DNA from 2 places in the Streptomonospora wellingtoniae genome. Region 1 is predicted to be linked to the other one. Evidence: riboswitches for the same ligand, from Rfam matches in the RefSeq annotation. Region 1 holds a riboswitch; the other holds the start of a gene.

Region 1 (7,665 bases):
CTTGCGATGGCACCCCTGATCGCGGGGCTCGGCGATGGTCGCCGAGATCTTCCGCCGCCGCAGGTAGGCCCGGTTGGCCCGCGAGGAGTAGGCCTTGTCGGCCAACACCCGCTCAGGCCGGATACGCGGGCGCCCCGGCCCGGTGCGGGCCACACGGATGCGCTCCAGAACCCGCGCGAACTGCGGGCTGTCGCCGCGCTGGCCGGCTGTCAGGACCACCGACAGCGGTTTGCGGTGCTGCTCGCCGGCCAGGTGGAGCTTGGTGGAGAACCCACCGCGCGAACGCCCCAGAGCGTGGTCGCCGGGTTCGTCGCCGGGCGGCTCGGCCTGGCGGCCGGGACTGCGGCGCGCCCCGGCGGCGTGCGGGTGGGCACGACAGGTCGTGGAGTCGACTGCCACCGTCCAGCCGATGAGCCCGGCGGCATCGGACCAGCCCCGCAGCTTGGCCGCGATCAGCGCCCAGATCCCGGCGCGCTGCCAGCTCCGCAGCAGGTGGTAGACCGACTGCCAGTGGCCGTAGCGTTCGGGAACGTCGCGCCAGGGCACACCGGCGCGGGTGCGCCAGCGGATGCCGTCCAGCAGTTGGCGCCGTGTCCATGTCGGCGGCCTCCCGCCTCCGGGACGCGGGGGCAGCAGCGGTTGCAGGACCCGCCACTGCTTGTCGGTGAGGTCTTTGCGTCCTCCGATCGGTACCCTGGCCACCGAGGTCTCCGTGTATGTGGGCTGCTTGGTCGTTGTCCCATTTACCGGAGACCTCGCTTGTGCGCAGTCCCGACATGCCGGGCAGCCCCGATCAACCCGGGCTTTTTGAACAGGACCTAGGCGTCGCCGCCGGAGCCGGCCGAATTCAGCCGCTCCACCTCGAAGCGGTGGAACCCGGCCATCGGCGTGTCGGTCTCGCTGCCGCGCCGCTTGACGGTGACTCCCGTTCCGCCCGGCTTTCCGCCCGCGAGCGGCTGGTCGTCGGTCGCCTCCAGGACGTGCGCGCCGTTGACCCACAGGTCGACCGCCAGAGTTCCCGCGTCCGCGTCGTACTCGCACGCCATGGCCAGCGTGTTGGTCACGGTCTCGCCGCCGCCGCCGTCGGTGCCGTTGCGCATGGGCAGCTTGTTCGGGGGCTGGGCGAAGCCGTCGACGTCGTCCGTGGTGGCCATCGCCGCCTCTCCGGAGTCGCCGCCGACGCGTCGGATCTGCGCGCTGCCGCCGTCGAACCGCACCAGGCCCTCATAGTGGGTCACCACCTCGTCGTCCTCGGTGCTGCGGTGGAAGCACCGGACGCCGTGCTCGCTGTAGGCGGGGCCGGCCAGCGCCTCGGCCTCGGCCTCGACCAGGACGGCCTCGGGGTAGGTGCCGGTGTAGGGAGCGAAGGAGCCGACACTGCCGTTGTCGTCGTTGTACTCCGATACGCGCAGGATCAGGCCGTGTTCGGCGTGGTAGGCGTACTCGAGGAACTCGTCCTCGGGGTCGTAGTCGTCGGACTCCCAGGCGCTGCTCGCGAAGTCGTCCTGGTATATCAGGGTGCCCTCGGGAGGTCCGCCGCCCAGCAGGAGCACAGAGCCGACCGCGCCGCCGGCGACCAGCAGCAGCACGCCCGCGATGGCGCCGATGAGCAGTCCGGTGCGGCCCTTGCCGCGCGTGGGAGCGTCGGGCTGCTGCGGGCCCGATCCCGGTCCGTACGGCGGCTGCGGGCCGGAGGGGTGGCCGTAGGGCTGCTCCGGCGGGCCGGGCGGGGGATGGCCGCCCGGAGGCGCGTGTCCCGGGGCGCCCTGGCCGTAGGAGGTTTGGGGGCCCGACGCGGGCCGCCCCGGTGGCGGCGGCGCGGTTCCGGTATAGGGCTGAGTGCTCGGCGGTCGGGCGGGGGACTCTGGCGCGAATGCCCGCGTCGACGGCTCGGTCGGGGCCTCGGCGGATCCGGCCGCGGCCCCGGCGCCCGCCGTTCCGGCGGCCCCCACGACGGAGGGCGGGGTCCAGCACTCGACGACGGTGCTGTCGACGATGGCCTCGGCCGGGTCGTCCTGGCCCACGAGCATGCTCAGCAGATGCTGGGCGGTGGGGCGGTTGCCGGGGTCCTTGTCCAACGCGCTGCGGACCAGGTCGCACAGGCGCGGGTCGAGCCCCTCCAGGTCGGCCTCGCCGGAGCTGATCAGGTGCAGCACGGCCGGCACCGTCTGGGCGTCGAAGGGGGCCTTGCCGATACCGGCGTAGGCCACCAGGCAGCCCCACGAGAAGATGTCGGATGCGGGCGTGATCCGGCCGCCGGCGATCAGCTCGGGAGCCAGGTAGGACGGCGTGCCCATCAGCTGGCTGGAACGGGTGACCGCGCTCTCGTCGTCCATCGCGCGGGCGATGCCGAAGTCGATGACCTTGGGCCCCACTGCCGACAGCAGTACGTTGCCCGGCTTGAGGTCGCGGTGGATGACGCCGGCGCGGTGGATGGCGGTCAGCGCCGCCGCGACGCCCAGGGCCAGGCTCTCCAGCGTGCCGCCGTTCATGGGGCCGTCGGCGCTGACGGCCTGGGCGAGGTTGGGGCCGGGCACGTACTCGGAGACGATGAACAGGGGGTCGCCGTCCAGGCGGGCGTCGAGCACACCGGCGGTGGAGAACCGCGCAACCTTGCGGGCGGACTCGACCTCGCGCGCGAAGCGGCGGCGGAAGTCCGGGGCGTCGGTGAGGTCGGGGTGGATCAGTTTGACGGCCACCAGCCGTTCGGCGGTGTCGCGGGCGAGGTAGACGGTGCCCATGCCGCCGCGCCCCAGCCTGCCCTCGATCCGGTAGTCGCCGAGCTGGTGGGGGTCGCCGGTGCGGAGGGGTTTGGCGCGCTCGTGCCCGTTGTCCGTCACAGTGCTGCATTCCTTAGGCCGGCAGGCGATTCGGGGGTCTCAGCGTACAGATGCCCCGGACAGGGCGTGTCGGGGCGGAGATCGCGCGACTTCGCCGAGTTGGGGCAAGTGTTCCTGATCTTAGACAGGGCGCGGCGCGTCGTGGTTCCGAGGGCGTGCAGGATCGGCTAGTCTTAGTACATACGTTCGAATTCGCCTGTCCTTCCCCGCAGGCCGAGGCCGCCCGATCGAGGGCGCCGCCGTTAGAGGGGAGTGTCGCCAGTGGGTCACGTCTACGGTGTGCCGGTCGCGGTCACCGAGCACGAGGGGCGGCCGGTGCGCTTCGTATGGGAGCACCGGGTCTACAACGTCCGCCACATCGTCGACCACTGGGTCACCCTGCGCGCCGACTGGTCGCCCGAGGTGCAGGAGCATCTGCCCCAGCGCGTCCACTGGCGGGTCGAAGCCGGCTCCTCCGGCGCCCTGGGCGTCTACGAGCTGCGGCACGACTCCGCCACGGACCGGTGGCTGCTGGCGCGCGTCTGGGACTGAGCCCGCGCCTGGCCGCATCCGGCGGCGGTTGACGCGGCCTCCCGGCCTACAGGTGCGGTCGGCGTCGGCCGTGGCCGGTGGCGCGCTCGAAGGCGCGGCCGATCTCCAGCACGCGCCGGTCGGCCCGGTGAGGCCCGACGATCTGCAGGCCCACCGGCAGCCCGCCCGGCGTGAACCCGCCGGGCACGGCCAGTGCCGGGCATCCGGTGACGGTGATGTGGTAGCAGGAGCGCATCCAGTCGAGGTAGGTCCGCTGCTCGGCGCCGTCGATGTCGGTCGGGTACTCCAGGTCCGCGTCGAAGGGCGTCACCTGGCTCACCGGCAGTAGCAGTGCGTCGTAGCGCTCGAAGAACCCGCGCACCCGGTGGTAGATGCGGGTGCGCTCCAGCTCGGCGCGCGCCACGTCGGCGCCCGAGAGCTTGCGGCCCTCGTCGATGTTCCAGGCCAGGCTGGGCTTGATCCGCGAGCGCTCGCGGTCCAGCAGCGGCCCCAGCGTCGCCTCGAACTGCCAGGCCCGCAGCGTGCGGAAGACGTCGTCGGCGCCGGAGAGGTCGGGGGCGTCCTCGGCGATCTCGCAGCCCAAGCCGGAGAAGGCCTCCAGCGCGGGCGCCAGCGCCTGTGCCACCGCCCGCTCGCAGGGCGCCGATCCGCCGAGGTCCGGCGACCACGCCAGGCGCAGCCCGCGCAAGCCGGCCTCCAGCGGCGGTGCCAGCGCCGATCCCGGTTCGTCGAGGGCGACGGGACTGCGCGGGTCGGGGCCGGCGATCACCGACAGCAGCAGCGCGGCGTCGTCGACCTCCCGGGCCATGGGGCCCTGCACCGACAACTGCGACCAGCCCAGCGGTGCGGGGTGCTGCGGCACCCGACCCGGCGACGGCCGCAGCCCCACCACGTTGTTGAACGAGGCGGGGTTGCGCAGCGACCCGCCCATGTCCGAGCCGTCGGCCAGCACGTGCATGCCCGCCGCGAGCGCCGCGGCCGCGCCGCCGCTGCTGCCGCCCGCCGAACGCGCGGTGTCGTAGGGGTTGCGGGTCAGCCCGAACACGGGGTTGAAGGTGTGCGACCCGGCGGCGAACTCGGGGGCGTTGGTCTTGCCGATGGTGATCGCCCCGGCCGCGCGCATGCGCGCCACCACCAGCTCGTCGCGGTCGGGCACGTGATCGGCGAAAACCGGCGAGCCGAAGGTGGTGCGAACGCCCGCGGCCTCGTGGGTGTCCTTGTGCGCCACCGGCAGGCCGTGCAGCGGCGGGGGTTCGCCGCCCGCGGCCAGCAGTTCGTCGGCGGCGCGCGCCTCGTCCATGGCGCGCTCGCCGCACAGGGTCACCACGGCGTTGACGGCCGGATTCAGCGCCTCGACGCGTTCCAGGTGCGCGGCCACCACCTCCCGGGCGGAGACCTCGCGTGCGCGCAGCATCCGCGCGAGCTCGCGGGCCGGTCGGCTGGTGATGTCGGCGGTCTCGTCGTCGCGCATCGCGGTGGGGCCCTCCGGGTGGTCTGGTGCCGCCCCGCAGGCCGGGCCGGGCGGGCGCTGGTGTCCGGGTGCGACCATCCCATCCCGATCGGGGCGCCGCCGCAAGGGTGATCGTCGCCGGAGCGCCGCCCCTCGGGCGGGCGGATCTCGCCGAGACCCGCTGCGCTGAGCGGCGGCGGAGGCGATGGAGGCCGGACGGGGGCGGTGTGAGACTCTTGTTGGCGGTGCCGACGCCGGGCGTACCCGGCCGGGAGCGTCCCGGCCGCGCCGCGGCGCGCAGGAACCCGGTGTGAATCCGGGACGGTCCCGCCACTGTGACCAGGGAGCGGCCCCGCAACGAGCGCCACTGCCGGAACCCCCTCCGGTGGGAAGGCGGCGGGCGAGCGGTGATCTGGAAGTCAGGAGACTGCGCGGCACCGGGCAAGACCCCTATGGGCGTGGACTCCCGAGGAAGGACTGGCCTGCGTGAGCGCTCCTGCTCGCTACCCCTTCAGCGCGGTCGTCGGCATGGACGACCTGAAGCTCGCGCTGCTGATCAACGCCGTGTCCCCGGACGTGGGCGGCGTCTTGGTCCGCGGTGAGAAAGGCACCGCCAAGTCGACCGTGGTGCGCGCCCTCGCGGCGCTGCTGCCCGACCTCGACGTCGTGCAGGGCTGCCGCTTCGGCTGCGACCCCGCCGCCCCCGACCCCCAGTGCCCCGACGGCCCGCACGCCGACTCCGAGGTGCCCGGTGAGCGTCCCGCCCGCCTCGTCGAACTTCCGGTGGGCGCCAGCGAGGACCGGCTGGTGGGCTCGCTGGACATCGAGCGGGCGCTGACCGAAGGCGTCAAAGCCTTCGAGCCCGGCCTGCTCGCCGAGGCGCACCGCGGCGTCCTCTACGTGGACGAGGTCAACCTGCTGCACGACCACCTCGTCGACCTGCTGCTGGACGCCGCAGCCATGGGCACCTCACACGTCGAGCGCGAAGGCGTCTCGGTGCGCCACGCCGCGCACTTCCTCCTCGTGGGCACGATGAACCCCGAAGAAGGGGAACTGCGGCCGCAGCTGCTCGACCGCTTCGGCCTGACCGTGGAGGTCGCCGCCACCCGCGACCCGCAGCTGCGCGCGGACGTGGTACGCCGCAGGCTCGCGTTCGAGGCCGACCCCGAGGGCTTCGCCGCAGGCTATGCCCGGGACGAGGCCGAGCTCGCGGGCCGTATCCTGGCCGCCCGCAAGCGGCTGCCGGGAGTCGTGCTCACCGACGCCGCGCTGCGGCAGGTGACGGCGGTCTGCGCGGCCTTCGACGTCGACGGCCTGCGCGCCGACATCGTCACCGCGCGTGCCGCCATGGCGCTGGCCGCCTGGCGCGACCACAACGAGGTGACCCCCGAGGACGTGCGCGACGCCGCCCGCCTGGCGCTGCCGCACCGGCGCAGGCGCGACCCCTTCGACGCCCCCGACTTGGACGAGGACCGGCTGCAGGAGGCGCTGGACCAGGCGGGTGATGCGGACCCAAAAGACCCGGGTGAGTCCGGCGGCCCCTCCGACGCGACGGGCGGCGGAGGCGGTGGCACCGAGGCACGGGCCCCGGACTCCGATTCATCGGCGGAGGATTCCTCCGAACCGTCGGGCGAGGACGAGGCCCCGGGCCGGCAGGACTCCGGCCCCGACTCCGGCGAGGCGCCCGGCGGCGAAGCCGGGCCCTCCCCCTCCGCCCCCCGGCCGGCGGGCTCCGGCGGCGCCGAAGACGACCCCGGCGACGAGCAGTCCCCGCCTCGTCCGCAGGACCCGGGCCGGGGACCGCAGGCGGAGGCCGGCGAGACCTACCGGCCGCGCCTGTTCAGCCTCGACGGCGTCGGCGAGGGCGCGCCCGGCCGCCGCTCCCGGGCCGAGACGCCCTTCGGCCGCACGTCGGGGGCGCGCGTGCCCCGCTCGGGGGTGCGCGGCCTGCACCTGACCGCGACCCTGCGCGCGGCGGCTCCTTACCAGCGCGCCCGCGGCCGCACCGGCCCGGGCCTGGTCGTGCGCCCCGGCGACCTGCGCGAGACCGTGCGCGAAGGCCGCGAAGGCAATCTCGTGCTGTTCTGCGTGGACGCCAGCGGTTCCATGGCCGCCCGGCAGCGGATGCGCGCCGTCAAGGGCGCCGTGCTGAGCCTGCTGCTGGACGCCTACCAGCGCCGCGACAAGGTCGGCCTGGTCACCTTCCGCGGCACCGGCGCCCAGGTGGAGCTGCCGCCGACCTCGTCCGTGGAGGCGGGTGCGCGCAGGCTGGGCGAGCTGCGCACCGGTGGCCGCACTCCCCTCGCGGCGGGGCTGGCGCGCTCGGCCGAGGTGCTGCGCGTGGAGCGGCTGCGCGACGCCGGCCGCCGGGCGCTGCTCGTGGTGGTGACCGACGGGCGCGCCACCCGCGGCGGTCTCGACGAGGCGTTGCGCGCCGGCGCGCGGATCGGCGCCCGAGGAGTGCACGGCATCGTCGTCGACTGCGAGTCGGGGCCGGTGCGCCTGGGCCTGGCCGAGCGGCTGGCCGCCGAGATGGGCGGAGAGTCGGTGCGCCTGGAGGAGTTGGGCGCCGACGCGCTGAGCGGCCTGGTGCGGTCCACCCGCCGCGCCGCCTGAGGGCGGCCGGGCGGGCGCGCGGCGCGCGAAGGGCGCCCGAGGCAGTGCACCGGAGGGCGGCCGGCCGTCCGCAGCCGCGTTCCCGCCGACGCCCGGGGCACCCGGCACCAACACCCGGCGCACCGCAGAACGCGAGAAGAAGCCCGAGAACCGAGGAGAAGAGACCGACATGCCGCAGGGCAAACCCGCTTACGTGCCCGAAGACGGACTGACCACGCGCCAGCGCCG
Region 2 (7,665 bases), on a different contig from region 1:
CGTCGTCGAAGGTCAGGGCGACGCACACGGTCTCGACGCCGCAGTCGTGGTCCTCGCGGGGCGGCACCGCCCCGGGGACCTCGGGCCCCGGGGGAGCCGGCTCGTCCGGCGGCGGGTCCTGGGGCGCGGAGTCGACGGAGAACGCCCGGGGGTCCGCCCGCGTGGCGGCCAGCACCCGCTCGCCCAGATCCGACAGCAGCGGGCGCACGGCGTCGGCGGCGACCACGGCGACGACGCGGCCCTCGGCGACCGGCGCGACCCGCCCCGCGTCGAACTCCGCGACGAGGCCTCCGTCCGGGTTGAACCCGAGGGAGTCGTAGAGCCGGAAGCCCGGGTGCAGGCGCTGGGGGTCGCCGGTTCCGTGCTGCAGCTCCTCGGCGACGAGGACGTTCAGCTCGCGCAGCTCGGCGTCGCCGGCGAGCAGCTCGGTGGAGTAGGCGGTGCGTCCGGTGCGCACGTCGTAATAGTAGGTGGAGTAGGCGTCGTGGCGGCCGCGGTGGTCGGCCTCGGTGCGGACCATGCGGACCCCGACCAGCCCTTCCGCGGCCGCGGTCAGGTCCCAGTCGACCTCCATGCTTTCCGCCTCGTCGTAGGCGGCCCGGAAGTCCGCGGCCTCGCGGTCGGCGATCGCCGCCAGGCGGTCGGTGAGCGGTTCGGCGCCGGGGATCTCGGGTACCGACCCCCGCACGGCGAAGCCGCCCGAGTCGTCCTCGACGCTGCGCTCGCCGAGGCCGGGCACGTTCTCGGCGGCGAAGGACGTGAACGCGGTCGGCGGGGGGACGGGCGGCGCGAGGGCGTTGCAGCCGGTCGCCGCGGCGAGCGCGGCCGCCACCAGGACGAGGGCCCGGCCGCGCGCCGGCGCGCTCGGTGCGGGGCCCGCAGGAGATGGGGTCATGCGCCGGAGTGTTCCTTCCACGTGGCCGACTGCGCCGCATCCGGGCCGGACGGCGGGTCGCGCCGGATCCGGACCGCGTCGGCGTCCCTGCAAGAAACGTAGGACATGCGGTACCGCCGAAGCACAGGGTTGCAGAATGTGACCACAACAGGTCAGCGACCTGCGGAGGACAACGCATTCGGGCACTCGGGCGTCGCCGCGCCGCCGGGCCGGAGCGGTGGTGCGGAACGCCCCCGCGCGCGGGTCGGGCCGCCCCGCCTCGGGCACGCCCGCCGGGTCTTGTGCCGGGGCGCCGCCCGCGTCGGGACGAGGGGGATCAGCGGGGCGTGAGGGGGAGCGCGGAGTCCAGCTCGGCGCCCAGCAGAGGGCCCGCGAGGTGGGAGGAGCGGATACGCACGCCGGTCACGCGGTCGGCCAGCGCCAGCACCGCGGCGGCGGGCTCGGTCTCGGCGGCGGTGCCGCCCAGGCCCACGGCGCCCATCTGGGCCTCCAGGGAGTCGGGGCGGGTACCCCGGCGCACCCGCGGCGTGCGGGCGTCGAAGAAGGTCTGCAGCACGCCGTCGATGACCCAGCGGAACTCGTAGCGGTGGTCCATCAGCACCCGCACCGACACCAGCTCGGTCTCGGCCGAGAGCGCGCGGTAGCACTCGGGCCGGGTGGCCCGGCAGCCGGTCGGCTCGATGATCACCGTCCAGCCGCCGACCGCCAGCGCGTGCACGGTCATCGGGGGGCGGTCGTCGGCGCAGCAGAGTGCGGCCTCGACGGCCTCGGCGATGGGCAGGCAGCGCATGTCGCGCTCGGCCACACCGAGCCGCCCCAGAGCGGCGGCCTTGCCGAGTCCTCGGACGTAGGAGAGGCAGTACGCTTCGGCGAGGTCCGGCTGAGTCTCCCGCAACCAGGCATAGTCGCGGGCCAACGCAACGGCCATCGGAATTCCCTTCACGTCCACGGGGCACGCTGTGGTGGCTGCTCACATCGTCGGGAACGACCGCCTTCACCCTTCGCGTTCCCCCGGGGAGCCCCGCTATGCAGGCCGGTTGAGGACACGCCGGCGCGGTTCGGCGGTCCCTGCCCGGGTACCCGGGTACCCGGCGGGGTCCGTCCCAGTGCCACGGCGCACCAGCCTACGCGCGCACGCGGGTGCCCCGCACCGGGGACACCCCGCGTCCTGTCGCCGCGCTTGCGCGGCCGCCCGGCCGCCCGCACCGGCGAACGCCCAGGCCACCGCCTCTCGTCAGTTCGACGGGCTCTCCGAGCCCGACGGTTCGGGCTTCGGCGGGTGGCCGTCGATGTACTTCTTTCCGGGGTCGGTCTCGCCGAGCAGTTGCGACACCGTGACCATGGTGTAACCCTTCTTGTCCAGCCGCTTGAGCATGTCGGGTACGGCGTCGACCGTCGTGCCGTGGATGTCGTGCATCAGCACGATCGATCCGGGCCGGGCGCGCTCGACGGCGCGGTCGCTGACGAGCTCCGAATCGTGGTCGCGCCAGTCGTTGGTGTCGATGCTCCACAGGATCTGCGCCTGGCCCAGCTCCGTCGTGACGTCGGCGACGCCCTCGTCGGTGGCGCCGTAAGGCGGGCGCATCAGATCCATGCTGTAGCCGGTCTCGCGCCGGACGAGCCCGTTGACCGTCGTCAGCTCGTCGCCGATCCCGTCCTTGCCCAGCGAGGTGAGGTCGGGGTGGTGGACCGTGTGGTTGGCCAGCTCGTGCCCCTCGGCGTACTCGCGGCGGACCGTGTCGGGGAACTCGCGCACCGGCTCGCCCGTGACGAAGAACGTCGCCTTTGCGTCGTACTTCGCCAGCGTGTCGAGCAACTCCGGCGTGCGCCCTCCCGGGCCGTCGTCGAAGGTCAGCGCGATGCACTTGGAGTCGGGAGAGTCGCAGTCGACCTCGTCGGGATCCGTGGCGAAGGTCCCCGGGACGCTGCCCTCAGGCGGGCTGTCCTTGGGCGCGCTCGCGGCGTTGGTGATCTCGAACTCGGGAGTGACCACCACGGCGGCGTCGCGGGCCCGCTCGCCGAACGACGAGAGCAGCGGCGCCGCCGCCTTCCCGGGTACGACGGCGCGGACCCGGCCCTTCTTCGGCGGGGCGACCTGGCCCTCGTCGAACTCCACGACGAGGTCGCCGTCGGGGTTGAAGCCCACGGAGTCGTACATCTCGGCGATGGGGTGCAGCTTCGAGGCGTCGACACCGCCCCGGTCCTTCAACCGCTTCTTGACCAGCCCGTCGAGCTCCTCCAGGCTGCCCTGGCCGTCCAGCAGCTCGGTGGAGTAGGCGGTGCGGCCGGACTCGGTGTTGTACCAGTAAGTGGAGTGGCCGGTCCGCTTGCCGCCGCCGTCCTTCTCGTGCTGGGTGAGGCGTACCGCCAGGACGTTGCCGCCCGCGACGCTCACCTGCCAGTCGACGGTGTAGGACTTCGCTCCCCGTTCGGCGCTCGCGAAGTCCTGCGCGTCCTGCTCGGTGATCTCGCCGAGCCGCTCGGTGAACGGGCCGGCCTTGGGCACGCGCGGGTAGGACACGTGCGTCTCCACACCACCGTCGAGGGTCTCGGTGGAGGTCTGCTCCTCAAGACCGGGGATGTGCTCCGTGTCGACGGCGGTCAGCTCGTCCGCTGCACCCGTGGCCGGCGTGGCACCGGGCGATGCCGACGCCGATGCACCCGACGATGCAGGGTCGGCCCCGCCGCCCGTGCAGGCGGTCAGTGCCAGCAGCAGCGCCAGAGCCGCCGCGGCGGAAACTGTACTCGCGGTTGCTGTTCGAGAGCGGAGTGTGACGGCGCCTGGCCGGAAGCCAGTATGCGAGCCGACTGGCTGGTGCTTCAACTGGTGCGCGTCCTTCACGGTTCTGGAGTCGGGTGCCGGTGAATGTGTCGCTCTGGGAATCCGCGCGGGTTCCGCGAATGACATATCAATTCGGACACGGTCCATCGGTCGAGGGTAATCTCCGCAGAGGTGAATTAGTCGACAGAAGACGTCATGATGCGGCCAACAACTGCACAAGCTTGGCAAAGTCCGCCTGCCCCCGCGCGTCGGCCTCGCGTCCGCCGGAGCGGTTCGGGCGGCCGCCGCCAGGCCTCGTCCGGTCGCTGCGCAGGCCCGGGATCGCTGTGTGGGGAGGCGTCCGCGGGCGGTCGTGACTGCCTGGACTATAGTTGCAGCCGCGGTCGGTACGCGCACGTTGAGCCGTGCGTGTCGCAAGAGGGAACCCGGTGCGAATCCGGGACTGCCCCGCAGCGGTAAGTGGGAACGAAAGCCGCCATCGCACTGGGCGTTTGCGCCTGGGAAGCGGCGGCCGGTAGGAGGAGCGGCCCGATCGGGCCGTGCCGCGCCCGCGAGTCCGAATACCTGCCACCGCCCGCGGGCTGACACGCCCGCGGTGGTCCGTGCGCCCCGAGGGAGGGCCAGGGCGGTGGCGCTCCTGTGCGCTCGCACCCCCTCTCCCGCGGCCGCGGATCGTCCGGCTGATCGACGAGGGAGAGAACAAGCCATGCGAGAAGGCCACACGTCCGCGGGCGGTGCCGCATGATCCCCACGACCGTCCACGGATACCCGCGCATCGGCGGCGACCGGGAGCTGAAGCGCGCCTGCGAGTCCTACTGGGACGGCCGCTCCGGCGCCGCCGATCTGGACGCCGTCGCCGCGCGCCTGCGCCGCGAAGTCTGGGAGTCGCTGCGCGACGCCGGGATCGGCACGATCCCGTCCAACACGTTCTCCTACTACGACCACGTCCTCGACAACGCGGTCCTGTTCGGGCTGGTGCCCGAGCGATTCCGGGCGGCGTTCGAGGCCGCCGATGACCGCGAGTCCGAACTCGCCGCCTATTTCGCCATGGCGCGCGGCACCGGCGACCTCCCGCCCATGGAGATGACCAAGTGGTTCGACACGAACTACCACTACCTGGTCCCCGAACTGTCGCCCGCGACGCGGCCGCGCCTGGCGGGCGGCAAGCCGCTGTCGGAGTACACCCAGGCCAAGGGACTGGGCGTGCCCACCCGGCCGGTGCTCGTAGGCCCGCTGACGTTCCTGATGCTGGCCAAGCCCGCCGCGGACGCCCCCGAGGGCTGGCGGCCCCTGAACCTGCTCGACGACCTGCTGGCGTGCTACTCCGAACTGCTCGATCGGCTGTCGGCCGTGGGCGCCCGGTCGGTGCAGCTCGACGAGCCGATCCTGGCGAGCGACGAGGGCCGCGCCGAGCTGCCGGCCCTGGAGCACGCCTACGGCCGCCTGGGCGCCCAGGCCCGGCGGCCCGAGCTGTTGGTCTCCACCTACTTCGGTGCGATCGGCGCGCAGGCGCTCGAGGTGCTCAAGGGCACCGGCGTCGAGCAGATCGGCCTGGACCTCGCCAGCGGCCCCGAAGGCGTCGCCGAGCTGGCGCGCGTCTCGGGCCTGGGTGACAAGACCCTGGTCGCGGGTGTCGTCGACGGGCGCAACGTCTGGCGCGCCGACATGCCCGGGAAGCTGTCGACGCTGGGGTCCGTCCTGGGCCTGGCCGGCCGGGTCGAGGTGAGCACCTCCTGCTCGCTGCTGCACGTGCCGATCGACCTGGACGCCGAGCCCGGCATGGACCCGGCGGTGCGCGAGCGGCTTGCGTTCGCCAAGCAGAAGGTCGACGAGGTGGTGCTGCTCGGCCGCGCCCTTTCCGAGGGTGACGGGGCCGCCGCGGCTGAGCTGAAGGCCGCCCGCGGATCAGCGCCCGCGTCCTTCACCAACTCCCGGGTGCGCGCCCGGCTGGAGGCGCTGGGCGGTGCGACCACCCGCGTGGGCGACGGGCGGCGAACGGTCGCCGGCAAGGAGCCCGTGCTGGCGACGACCACCATCGGCTCCTTCCCGCAGACGCCCGAGGTCCGCAGGGCCCGCGCCGACCACCGGGCCGGACGCATCGGCGACGGGGAGTACGAGCGCCTGATGCGCGCGGAGATCGACCGCGTCATCAAGCTCCAGGAGGACATCGGCCTGGACGTGCTCGTGCACGGCGAGCCCGAGCGCAACGACATGGTGCAGTACTTCGCCGAGCAGCTCGACGGCTACGCCACCACCGCCAACGGCTGGGTCCAGTCCTACGGGTCGCGGTGCGTGCGCCCGCCGATCCTCTACGGAGACGTGTCGCGCCCCGAGCCGATGACGGTCGACTGGATCACCTACGCCCAGTCCCGCACGGACAGGCCGGTCAAGGGCATGCTCACCGGTCCGGTGACCATGCTGGCGTGGTCGTTCGTGCGCGACGACCAGCCGCTGGGAGACACCGCCCGCCAGGTGGCGCTGGCGCTGCGCGACGAGATCGCCGACCTGGAGAAGGGGGGCATCCGCCACATCCAGGTCGACGAGGCCGCGCTGCGCGAGCTGCTGCCCCTGCGGGAGGAGTCGCGCGCGGACTACCTGGCCTGGGCCGTCGAGTCGTTCCGGCTGGCGACCTCGGGCGTGGCGGCGAGCACCCGCATCCACACCCACATGTGCTACTCGGAGTTCGGCAGGATCGTCGGGGCGATCGAGGCGCTCGACGCCGACGTCACCAGCGTGGAGGCCGCCCGCTCGCACATGGAACTCGTCGGCGACCTCTCCGCGAAGGGCTACCGCCGGGCGATCGGCCCGGGAGTCTACGACATCCACTCCCCGCGGGTGCCCTCGGTTGAGGAGATCGAGGCGTCGCTGCGCAGCGCGCTGAGGGCGCTCTCGCCCGAGCAGCTGTGGGTCAACCCCGACTGCGGGCTGAAGACCCGCGGGTACGCGGAGGTCGAGCCCGCGCTGCGCAACCTGGTCGAGGCGGCGCGGCGGGTCCGCGCCGAGCTGGGCCGCTGATGTAGGACGGCGGTAGGCGGCGCGGAGCGCGTCTCCCCCGGCCCGCCTACCGCCCACTCGGCACCGGCTGCGCGGGCGCCGCGGGCGGACTCCGGCCCCGCCGCGCGGTCGGCGCGGGCGCCGAGGATCCGGACACGCGAACACACGAAGGGGGTGCGGCTGCGGGCCGCACCCCCTTCGCCTCGCGCGCAGCGCGTCGCCTCAGCCTCCGATGGGGCTGAGCGACTCCTCGCCGAGGTCGTTCATCAGGCCCTCGACGTCGGAGAACTCCAGCGGCGCCGGGGTGTCCTCGTCCGCGGAGAGGCCGGGGGAGAGGGAGTAGCGCACCTCGACGTTCATGTTGCCCTTGCGGACCAGCATGGTCGCGACCGAGTCCTGGGTGCTCAGCACGACCTCGGTGGAGAACACGAGCACGGCCTCGTCACCGAGGTCCGCCTCCTCCTCGTTGTGGACCTCCAGCTCGCTGTAGCTGTTGCCCTCGTCGGTGGCGTAGTCCAGGTTGGACTGGAACTCCTCCTTGGCGCCCTCGATCGAGTCGGACCCGCCGTAGGGGGTCTGGTAGGTGACCGAGAGCCCGCCGTAGGTCTCGCCCTCGCCCTCGACGTACCAGTTGCACGACGAGGAGGCGTCGGTGAGATTCTTGCTGCCGTCCTGGATCCCGTGCTCGGCGAGCATGTCCTCCGGGATCGCGGCGCAGGGGTCCTCGGGCAGCGCGTAGGGCGGGCCGCCGGCCTGATCGGTGTCCCCGTCCCCGGTGTCGCCGCTCGCGTCGTCGTCCGGGGGCGCCGTGGTTTCGTCGGGCGTGGGGGTGGGGTCGGTGACGGGAGGCTGCTCACCGGGGTTGCGCAGCAGCACGACCAGGACCGCGATCACCAGTACGACGATCACGGCGCCGCCGGCGATGACGATGAACAGGCCGGCGTTGCTCTTCTTGGGCGGCGGGTAGCCGCCGCCGGGGTCCATCGGTCCGCCG

Evidence for each region. A riboswitch is a leader RNA that binds a small molecule or an ion and turns the genes downstream of it on or off. The one in region 1 is predicted to bind cobalamin.
Region 2: another riboswitch for cobalamin. It lies ahead of metE (5-methyltetrahydropteroyltriglutamate--homocysteine S-methyltransferase); the one in region 1 lies ahead of RM446_RS03975 (putative cobaltochelatase).

Annotation. Positions count from the first base shown of each region.
Region 1 covers NZ_JAVREK010000003.1:95,304-102,968, reverse strand. The annotation lists gene RM446_RS03995 (IS5 family transposase) at 1-702, opposite strand, end outside; gene RM446_RS03990 (serine/threonine-protein kinase) at 819-2,840, opposite strand; gene RM446_RS03985 (DUF6504 family protein) at 3,102-3,371, shown strand; gene RM446_RS03980 (amidase) at 3,418-4,920, opposite strand; cobalamin riboswitch at 5,120-5,251, shown strand; gene RM446_RS03975 (putative cobaltochelatase) at 5,308-7,437, shown strand; gene cobO (cob(I)yrinic acid a,c-diamide adenosyltransferase) at 7,607-7,665, shown strand, end outside.
Region 2 covers NZ_JAVREK010000014.1:73,448-81,112, reverse strand. The annotation lists gene RM446_RS14575 (polysaccharide deacetylase family protein) at 1-895, opposite strand, end outside; gene RM446_RS14570 (DUF6461 domain-containing protein) at 1,212-1,823, opposite strand; gene RM446_RS14565 (polysaccharide deacetylase family protein) at 2,130-3,719, opposite strand; cobalamin riboswitch at 4,044-4,263, shown strand; gene metE (5-methyltetrahydropteroyltriglutamate--homocysteine S-methyltransferase) at 4,419-6,692, shown strand; gene RM446_RS14555 (DUF3558 domain-containing protein) at 6,894-7,665, opposite strand, start outside.